Linked DNA regions of Sagittula sp. P11. The main gene of each other region encodes a partner of the protein of the gene in region 2 in a complex. Links are inferred from orthologs where the notes say so. Each region holds a gene or a part of one and is shown on either strand. Other genes may lie near its edges.

Region 1 (2,974 bases), 1.4 Mb from region 2 along the record:
CAGGATCAGCGAGATCAGCAGCGCTTTCTGTTCACCGGTCGAGCAGTCGGCGGCAGGCACCCCCTTGGCCGCGAAGGTGCCGATCAGGTCGGCGCGGTGGGGACCCACAAGCGTCCGCCCCGCCGCCAGATCCCGCCTGCGGCTTTCCTCCAGCGCGACGCGAAGATCGGCGGCAGAGCCGGGCATCTCGCCGTCGCCATGCACGAGGTCCAGCGTCGCGGCCGGGAAGCGCGTCTCGGCGCCGTCCTGCGCCTCTGCGATCCGGTCGAGCGCGGCCAGCCGGTTGACGTGCAATGCTGCCCCTGCCTCTGCCATCTGGCGTTCAAGGGCCGTGTACCAGTGCGGGTCCCGAACCATGTCCTTCAGGAGCCTGTTACGTTCCCGCATCGCCTTGTCGTAGTCGAGCGCCGCCTGCGCGTGATCGGGGAAAAACGACAGGGCGATCCGGTCGAGGAACCGCCGCCGCCCCTCCGCCCCTTCGATCCACAGCCGGTCCATGGCGGGGATGAGCCAAACCGCGCGGGCGATCCGTCCAAGGGCAACCTGGCTGGCCTGCTTGTCGTCTATACGCACATTGCGCGCCGCGCCGCCTTCGGACGTAAACGCGATTTCGTGCGTACCTTGCGGATTTTCCAGCGTCCCGGTGATCTTCCAGCCAAGGGATTCCGGTCGCCGGGCCATGTCCTGCGCCGACGCCCGCCGCAGACCCCGCCCCGGCGAGAACAGGGACACGGCTTCGATCAGGTTGGTCTTGCCCGACCCGTTCGGACCCCAGATCGCCACCGGACGGTGATCGACGTCGATGACCACCCGCTTGTGCGAGCGGAAATGCGACAGGCTCAGGTGCGACAGGTGCACGGTTGCGCCCCTGGCTGGTGGTTCGAAGGGGTATGTCTGCCCGAGGCCGCGATTCTTCGCTGAAAAATCGGCGCTCTCCCGGTCACACGCGCATCGGCATTACCACGTAGACCGCGCTGGTGTCGTTGCCTTCCCGCATCAGGGTCGGATCGCCGGACGAGTTGAACATGAATACCGCGTTCTCCCGGTCCACCTGGCTGGCGATTTCCAGCAGGTATTTCGCGTTGAAGCCGATCTCCAGCCGCTCGTCGCCGTAGGCAACCGCCAGTTCTTCCTCTGCCGCGCCGCTGTCGGGGGCGTTGACCGACAGGATGAGCCGGTCCTCGTCAAGCTGCAGCTTCACAGCGCGCGACCGTTCCGACGACACGGTAGCCACACGGTCGACCGCCTTGGCGAACTCGGAGGCGTCGACTTCCAGCTTGCGTGTGTTGCCCTGCGGGATGACGCGTGTGTAGTCGGGGAAGGTGCCGTCGATGACCTTCGAGGTCAGCGTGATGTCGGGTGTCGCGAACCGGACCTTGGTTTCGGAGACGGAAACGGCGATATCCATGCCGTCCTCGTCGAGAAGCTTGCGCATTTCACCCACGGTCTTGCGGGGGACGATCACGCCGGGCATGTCCGCGGCGCCGTCGGGCAGCGGCGCGTCGATGCGGGCCAGCCGGTGGCCGTCGGTCGCGACGCAGCGCAGGGCCGGACCGCCATCGCCGTCGGCCACATGCATGTAGACGCCGTTCAGGTAATACCGTGTTTCCTCGGTCGAGATTGCGAACTTGGACTTGTCGAACAGGCGGCGGAGGACTTCGGCCTTGGCGGTGAAGTTCGAGCCGTATTCGGACGATGCCATGACCGGGAAGTCTTCTTTCGGCAGCGTCGCGAGGCTGAAGTTCGAACGGCCCGCAGACACTGTCAGCCGCCCGGTGCCCGGTTCCTCGGCAAGGGCAACAAGCGATCCGTCCGGCAACTTGCGAACGATCTCGTGCAGGGTGACGGCGGACACCGTGGTGCCGCCCGGCTTCTCGACCTGGGCCACGGCCTTGTCGAGAACCTCGATATCGAGGTCGGTGGCGCGGAACGTGACCGTCTCGCCTTCCGCCTCGATAAGGACGTTGGCCAATATCGGAATGGTATTGCGCCGCTCCACGACCGATTGCGCCTGCGCGACCGCGCGCAGAAGCGCCGCCCGTTCCATGCTGATCTTCATCGCACTACACCCTCTCCGCCAGTCCGGACGCGCACGTTAGCGCGGAGCGGACCCCGCTCCAAGCCGGTTTTCGCCATTTGTCTGTTGGATTTCCGGAAGCGTCAAGGCGCGCCGCCCCGAAACGGCGTGCCACGGCTCCAAGTGTTGTGAGGCAGACTCAGGATGCGCCTTTTCAGGCCTCCAGAGCGCGGCGCAGCATCTCCACATCTTCGTCGATCTGGCCGTCCTGCTGGCGCAGCTCTTCGATGCGCCGCACGCCGTGCATGACGGTGGTGTGGTCGCGCCCGCCAAAGCGGCGGCCGATCTCCGGAAGGGACCGCGATGTGAGCTGCTTGCACAGGTACATGGCCACCTGCCGCGGACGGGCAAAGTTGCGGACCCGCTTCGGCCCGATCATGTCCGACAGGCGGATGTTGTAGTGCTCGGCCACCTTGCGCTGGATCTCGTCGATGGAGATCTTGCGCTCCGACGCGCGCAGCACGTCGGCAAGACTGTCCTGCACGAGATCCATGTTGATCGGTTTGCCGACCAGCGAGGCGAAGGCGAACAGACGGGTCAGCGCCCCTTCGAGCACGCGCACGTTCGTCGAGATACGATGCGCGAGGAATTCAAGCACGCCATCGTCGATCTGCAGGCCCGGGTGCATGCCGCGATAGACCTCGACCTTCGACTGCAGGATGCCGAGGCGGAGTTCGTAATCGGTCGGATGCAGGTCGACGACGAGGCCGGACTGAAGCCGCGAACGGATGCGGTTTTCCAGGTCCTTGATCTCGTCCGGGGCACGGTCGGCGGAAATGATGATCTGCTTGTTCTGGTCCACGAGCGCATTGAACGTGTGGAAGAACTCTTCCTGCGTGGAATCCTTGCCCGCGATGAACTGCACGTCGTCGACCATCAGCACGTCGACGGAGCGGA
Region 2 (5,538 bases):
GTCTGTTACCGAATGGCGGCGGGAAGGGGAAGGCTTTGGCGTCCCGGGGCCGGGCGGGACGGACCTGTTTCCTTCGGAAAGGCGGCCCGCCCACCCGCGCGAACCCTCTTCCCGGGGATACGCGGCCTCAAGGGACTAACAGCACGAAGCCGCGCCCGGATCCGGCAGACATGAAAAAAGCCCGCGGTGCAGTGCACCGCGGGCCGAGTATACGAGCGCCCCAGGGAGGAGGAGAGGGGCCTCGATCCGTATGTGAGTGCGGCGGTGCCAGGGAGGAGGAGAGGCACCGCCGCTTATGCTTGACCCCAGGGAGGAGGAGAGGGGCCCTGCATGTCTGGGCCTTGCGGCCCGTTGTTAGGTGCGACGGTGCCAGGGAGGAGGAGAGGCACCGTCGCTTATGCTCGAACCCCAGGGAGGAGGAGAGGGGTCAGGCATAGTCTGGCCCTAAGGCCTTTGTTCGTTGCGCGGCGGCGCCAGGGAGGAGGAGAGGCGCCGCCGCTGATGCTAAGATCCCAGGGAGGAGGAGAGGGACCTTGCATGTCTGGGTCTCGTTGACCCGTTGTTTCTACGGGCGGTGCATCCAGGGAGGAGGAGAGGATGCACCGCCTAAGACGGAAGGGGCGGGAGGAGGAGTGCCCCTAGCCGAATTCAGAGTTCGTATGCCGCCTGGTAGGCCACGCGACGGATTTCGCTGCGGCCCAGGCCGAGATCGGCCAGTTCGCGGTTGCTCAGCGACGACAGCTCACGGAAAGTCTGGTTGAAGACCTTGCGACGTGCGCGGCGTGCGCGGATGGTTTCGACGATCCCAGCGAAGCCGGTCAAAGCGCTTTGGGACTGCGACGTGTATTCGGTTGCGTGTGCCATGTTTAAATGCCTCTGTTGGCTTTGCTGCCTCGGTTGATCCAAAGATGGAGCAAATGCTGCGGGTGCACAACGCCCGCCTCGACAATGCTGCCATGCGGAATGTGCATACAACATGCGTGTATTGCTTAATATTTCGCAAGCTTGCTGTGCAGCATAGCGGTCTTAGGTTGAGAAGACCCAAGGTAAACGCCACTGAAAGCGGCAAAGGGAAGGGTATCGAGCGATGACTTTAGGTAAGGCGGACGTCGAATCAATTTTGGCGCGGGTAAAGATTCCTGGCGGTGAAACGCTGGGCTCGGCCGACATGGTCAGGGCGCTGGTGGTTGAGGGCGGCGCGGTGCGCTTCGTCATAGAAGCGCCCACGCCGGAACTTGCGAAACAGATGGAGCCGGTGCGGGCAGAGGCTGAGGCGGTAGTCCGGGCGATTCCCGGAGTGACCTCCGTTTCGGTGGCACTTACGGCGCATGGGCCGTCGAAGCCGGCCCCCTCGCTCAAGATGGGCGGTCACATGCAACCGCAGGCCGGGCCGATGAAACCGGAGGGGGTCAAGGCGATCATCGCAATCGGCTCGGGCAAGGGCGGCGTGGGCAAATCCACCGTCTCTTCAAATCTGGCCGTCGCCCTCGCGCGCGCGGGAAAGAAGGTGGGCCTGCTCGACGCGGACATCCACGGCCCGTCACAGCCGCGCATGTTCGGCATCACCAAGCGCCCGGCGAGCCCGGACGGCAAGACCATCGAGCCCCTGCACGCGCATGGCGTCACGCTGATGTCGGTCGGGGCGATGCTCCCGGAAGAGAAGGCGGTGATCTGGCGCGGTCCCATGCTGATGGGGGCCTTGCAGCAGATGTTGATGCAGGTCGCCTGGGGACCGCTGGATGTCCTGCTGATCGACCTGCCGCCGGGCACGGGGGATGTGCAGCTGACGTTGGGCCAGAAATCGCAGCTTTCGGGTGCGATCGTGGTCAGCACACCGCAGGACGTGGCGCTGCTGGATGCCAAGAAGGCCCTCGACGCCTTCAACACGCTGAAGGTCCCGATTCTGGGTCTTGTTGAGAACATGGCCGTCTTCACCTGCCCGCACTGCGGCAAGGACAGTCATATCTTCGGTCAGGGCGGTGTTGCGGCAGAGGCGGAGCGCCTTGGCCTTCCGCTGCTGGCGCAACTGCCCATCGACCTCGATACCCGGGTGTCGGGTGATGCGGGGACGCCGGTGGCCCTGGGCGATGGCCCGATGGCAGAGGCCTACGCGAAGCTCGCGGACCGGTTCATCAAGGGCGGGCTGATCTGAAGGGCGGATGGTCGAGCGGGCGTTGCGCAGGCATCGTCCGCTTCGGCAATGAAGGGTTCATGTCCTTCAAAGGAATCGCGTGTCAACTTTGGGTTGCACAAACCGGCCGACTGAAGGGGTCTAATCGGCCGGTTGTTAACCATAGTACGTAATGACACTTGTTCGGATCGCCCCGATTCCCCTGAGCAGCACCGATCATCCCCATTATGGCAAAGGTTAATAATTCGTTAACACCTTTTCTCACATGACGCTGCGTCAACGCTGCGGCGCGGCGCAAATGCCACGTTCAGACGGGCGTTTTTACGCTGCATGCTGCAGATGCAGAAACATATCCGTGATGAGCATGGCCGGATCGACGTTCACGGCACGGGCATGGCGCGCCCTGTCGCCGGCCTTCTGGATCGCCTCCGCCCAAGCGCGTCCGTGCGCCGCGTCGGGCGCGAGGCGAAGCAGGATTTCCGCTTCGCCCGGCACGATCTCGGGCGGCGGGTGGCCGGTTACACCTGTTCGCGCCAGGCGGGAGACGAGCCGGTCGGTCAGGGTGAGGGCCAGCGCCAGCCGGTCCTCGCGCCCCTTGCCGGCGCAGCTTTCGGCGAGCGTCAACATTCCGGGCCGGTCGAGCTGGGGCAGGCTGCCCAGAACCGAGAGGATCTGACGGTACAGACCCAGCCCGTCCTGATTGAACAGACGCACCGCCGTGCCGACCGATCCCTCGGACAGCATGGTCATGGCCGCGGTGTCGCCGTCGGGGATTTCCACCTGCGCCTGATCTAAGGCAGCCCGCATGTCGTCTTCGTCCAGTGGGCCGAGGCGCAGCGTGCGGCACCGCGACCGGATCGTCGGCAGCAGTCGGGCGGGTTGGTGGGAGATCAGCAGGAGGGTGGCGCGCGCCGGCGGTTCCTCCAGCATCTTGAGCAGTGCATTGGCCGCCTGCGTGTTCATCTCGTCCGCGCTATCGACGATAACGACACGCCGTCCGCCATCGGCAGAAGAGAGCGCGAAGAAGTTGAACAGCTTGCGCACCTCGTCGACGCGGATCAGGTCCGACAGCTTGTCGCCCTTGTCGTTCGCGCCCCGTCTGAGCAGGAACAGGCCCGGTTCTGACCGTGCAAGCACACGACGTGCGACAGGATGGTCTGGGGGAATGTCGAGCGAAGCGGGGGGCGTGGGTGCGCCAAAAAGGCCGTCATCCTCCTGCGGCGGCGTTGCCAGCAGGAACCGGGCGATGCGCCACGCGAGGGTCGCCTTGCCGACGCCCCTTGGTCCGCTGAGCAGCCAGGCATGATGCAGCCGTTGCGAATTGAAGGCGGTCAGGAAGTCCTGTTCCGCCTGCGCCTGACCGAAGAGGTTGACGGTGGCACGAGGGTGCGGCGCGCCCTCGACGGCATCCGGTTCCGGCAGATCTGCGGGATCAGCCATGGCGGGATCGCTCCACATGGCGTTCGGCGCGGCGCGTCACGATCTGTGGCTCACGCTTTGACACCCAGCGCCTCCGTCACCGTGGCGTAGATGTCGGAGGCGACGGTTTCCGGCGCCCTGTTGCCGTCGATCACGCGGATTCGTGCAGGAAACTCCTTCGACAGTGCAAGAAACCCCGCGCGCATCTGGCGCTGAAGCTCGATGCCGAAGTCCTCGAACCGCTCTTCGGCGGTGGCGCGGGCCTTCGCCCGGGACAGGCCAGCCTCCGGGTCCATGTCGAGGATGATGGTCAGGTCCGGCTCCATCCCGATCATCAGGTCGTGCAGCTTGTCGACCGTCCCGCGCAGGCCCTGCCGCCCCTGATACAGTCGGGTGGAGTCGGCGAAGCGGTCGCAGATCACGACTTCGCCGCGCGCAAGGGCGGGGCGGATCGTGCGTTCCATGTGGTCGCGGCGCGCGGCGGTGAACAGCAAAAGCTCTGTCTCGGGCGACCAGCGCTCCGGGTCCCCCTGCAGGACAAGCGCGCGGATTTCCTCCGCCCCCGGCGAGCCGCCGGGTTCACGGGTCAGGCGCGCCGTCAGACCGTCCGCGGTAAGGCGGTCGGCCAGCATGCGCGCCTGTGTCGATTTGCCGGAGCCGTCGATGCCTTCGAAGGACAGGAACAGCCCGCTTTCACCGGGGCCGTTCACGAGGCGCCTGCATCCCCGGTTGCCTCGGGCGTGTCCGAGAACCGCTTCATCAGGACCTGGCTGACCGTCAGCATCCGGTCCATGAACCCGCCCGCGGCAACGTTGCCTGCAGCCACCAGCGGAACGCGGGTTTCGGGCAGGCCGTCGGGCTGGATGATGAGTTCCGCCAGTTTCTGGCCCTTGCTGACCGGCGCCTGGATCGGGCCGGTGTAGACCACCTCGGCCTTGACGCCGCCGGCTGTCATGGTCGGCAGCAGCAGGGTGATGTCCTTCTCGGACACGAGGTCGACGTGATCCTGCGCGCCGAGCCAGAGTTCTGCCTGCGTGACCGGCTGGTCCTTCTTCACGATGGTCTGTTCCGCGAACTGGCGGAAGGCCCAGTTGACGATCGCCTCAGATTGTTCGGCACGTTCGCCGGTGGACCCAAGCCCCGTGATGGCGAAGATGATGCGGCGCTGGCCGTTCTTGGCCGACCCGACGAGTCCGTAGCCCGCTTCCTGCGTGTGCCCGGTCTTCAGCCCGTCGGCCCCGATGTTCAGCGACAGGAGCGGGTTTCGGTTGTTGACATTGGAGGGCGCGCGGCCGTCGAATTCAAAGGTCTTCTCGGCGAACATCGGATAGAAATCCGGGAAGTCCTGGATGATGTGCAGCGCCAGCAGGGTGAGGTCGCGCATCGACATCACGTGCCCGTCCGCAGGCCAGCCGGAGGCGTTCTTGAACGTCGAATTGGTCATGCCCAGTTGCTGGGCGCGCTGGGTCATGAGGCGCGCGAACCCGGCCTCTGTCCCGTCGGGGGACAGCGCCTCGGCCAGCACGGCGCAGGCGTCGTTGCCCGAGAGCACGATGATACCGCGCAGCAGGTCTTCCACCCGGACCCGGTCCTTGGTGTTCAGGAACATGGTGGAGCCGGTGTACGACATCGCGTGTTCGGAGACCGGCAGCCGTTCATCGAGCGAGAGGCGCCCGTCGCGGATCGCCTCGAAGGTGATGTACAGCGTCATCAGCTTCGACATGGACGCGGGCGGCACGGCCTCGTCGGCGTTCTTCGCCAGCAGAACGGTTCCGGTGGTCACGTCGATCACGTGCGCGGCGGTGGCCTTCGTATCGAAAGCCGCAGCCTGCGTGGCCAGAAGGATGGCCGTGCCGGCGGCGAGAAGGCGGCGTGTCGTTTGTCGCATGGGGGCCTCGGAGTAGATGCTCGATTCTGCTCTGGGATGTTTATCGCTCATGTGGCTGGCCGTGTCACCCGGCGGTGGCGGCGGATCGCCTGCGACGGAC

Evidence for each region.
Region 1: the proteins of CDO87_RS17365 (region 2) and dnaN are in contact, whole or in part, in a cryo-EM structure (PDB 8GIZ), measured with the Escherichia coli proteins. The link is inferred for Sagittula sp. P11 from one-to-one orthologs.

Annotation. Positions count from the first base shown.
Region 1 is NZ_CP021913.1:2,144,130-2,147,103, reverse strand. It holds dnaN (DNA polymerase III subunit beta), read right to left. Parts: upstream 2,060-2,974; coding sequence 941-2,059; downstream 1-940. Other genes in the region: dnaA (chromosomal replication initiator protein DnaA), read right to left, coding at 2,232-2,974; recF (DNA replication/repair protein RecF), read right to left, coding at 1-858. UniProt on the Escherichia coli protein: Confers DNA tethering and processivity to DNA polymerases and other proteins. Acts as a clamp, forming a ring around DNA (a reaction catalyzed by the clamp-loading complex) which diffuses in an ATP-independent manner freely and bidirectionally along dsDNA.
Region 2 is NZ_CP021913.1:3,559,229-3,564,766, forward strand. Bases 1,513-4,438 are described here. They hold CDO87_RS17365 (DNA polymerase III subunit delta'), read right to left. Parts: upstream 3,572-4,438; coding sequence 2,453-3,571; downstream 1,513-2,452. Other genes in these bases: CDO87_RS17360 (Mrp/NBP35 family ATP-binding protein), read left to right, coding at 1,513-2,152; tmk (dTMP kinase), read right to left, coding at 3,622-4,260; CDO87_RS17375 (D-alanyl-D-alanine carboxypeptidase family protein), read right to left, coding at 4,257-4,438. Outside these bases: CDO87_RS17355 (DUF1127 domain-containing protein), read right to left, coding at 649-864; more of CDO87_RS17360, read left to right, coding at 1,088-1,512; more of CDO87_RS17375, read right to left, coding at 4,439-5,438. UniProt on the Escherichia coli protein: Part of the beta sliding clamp loading complex, which hydrolyzes ATP to load the beta clamp onto primed DNA to form the DNA replication pre-initiation complex.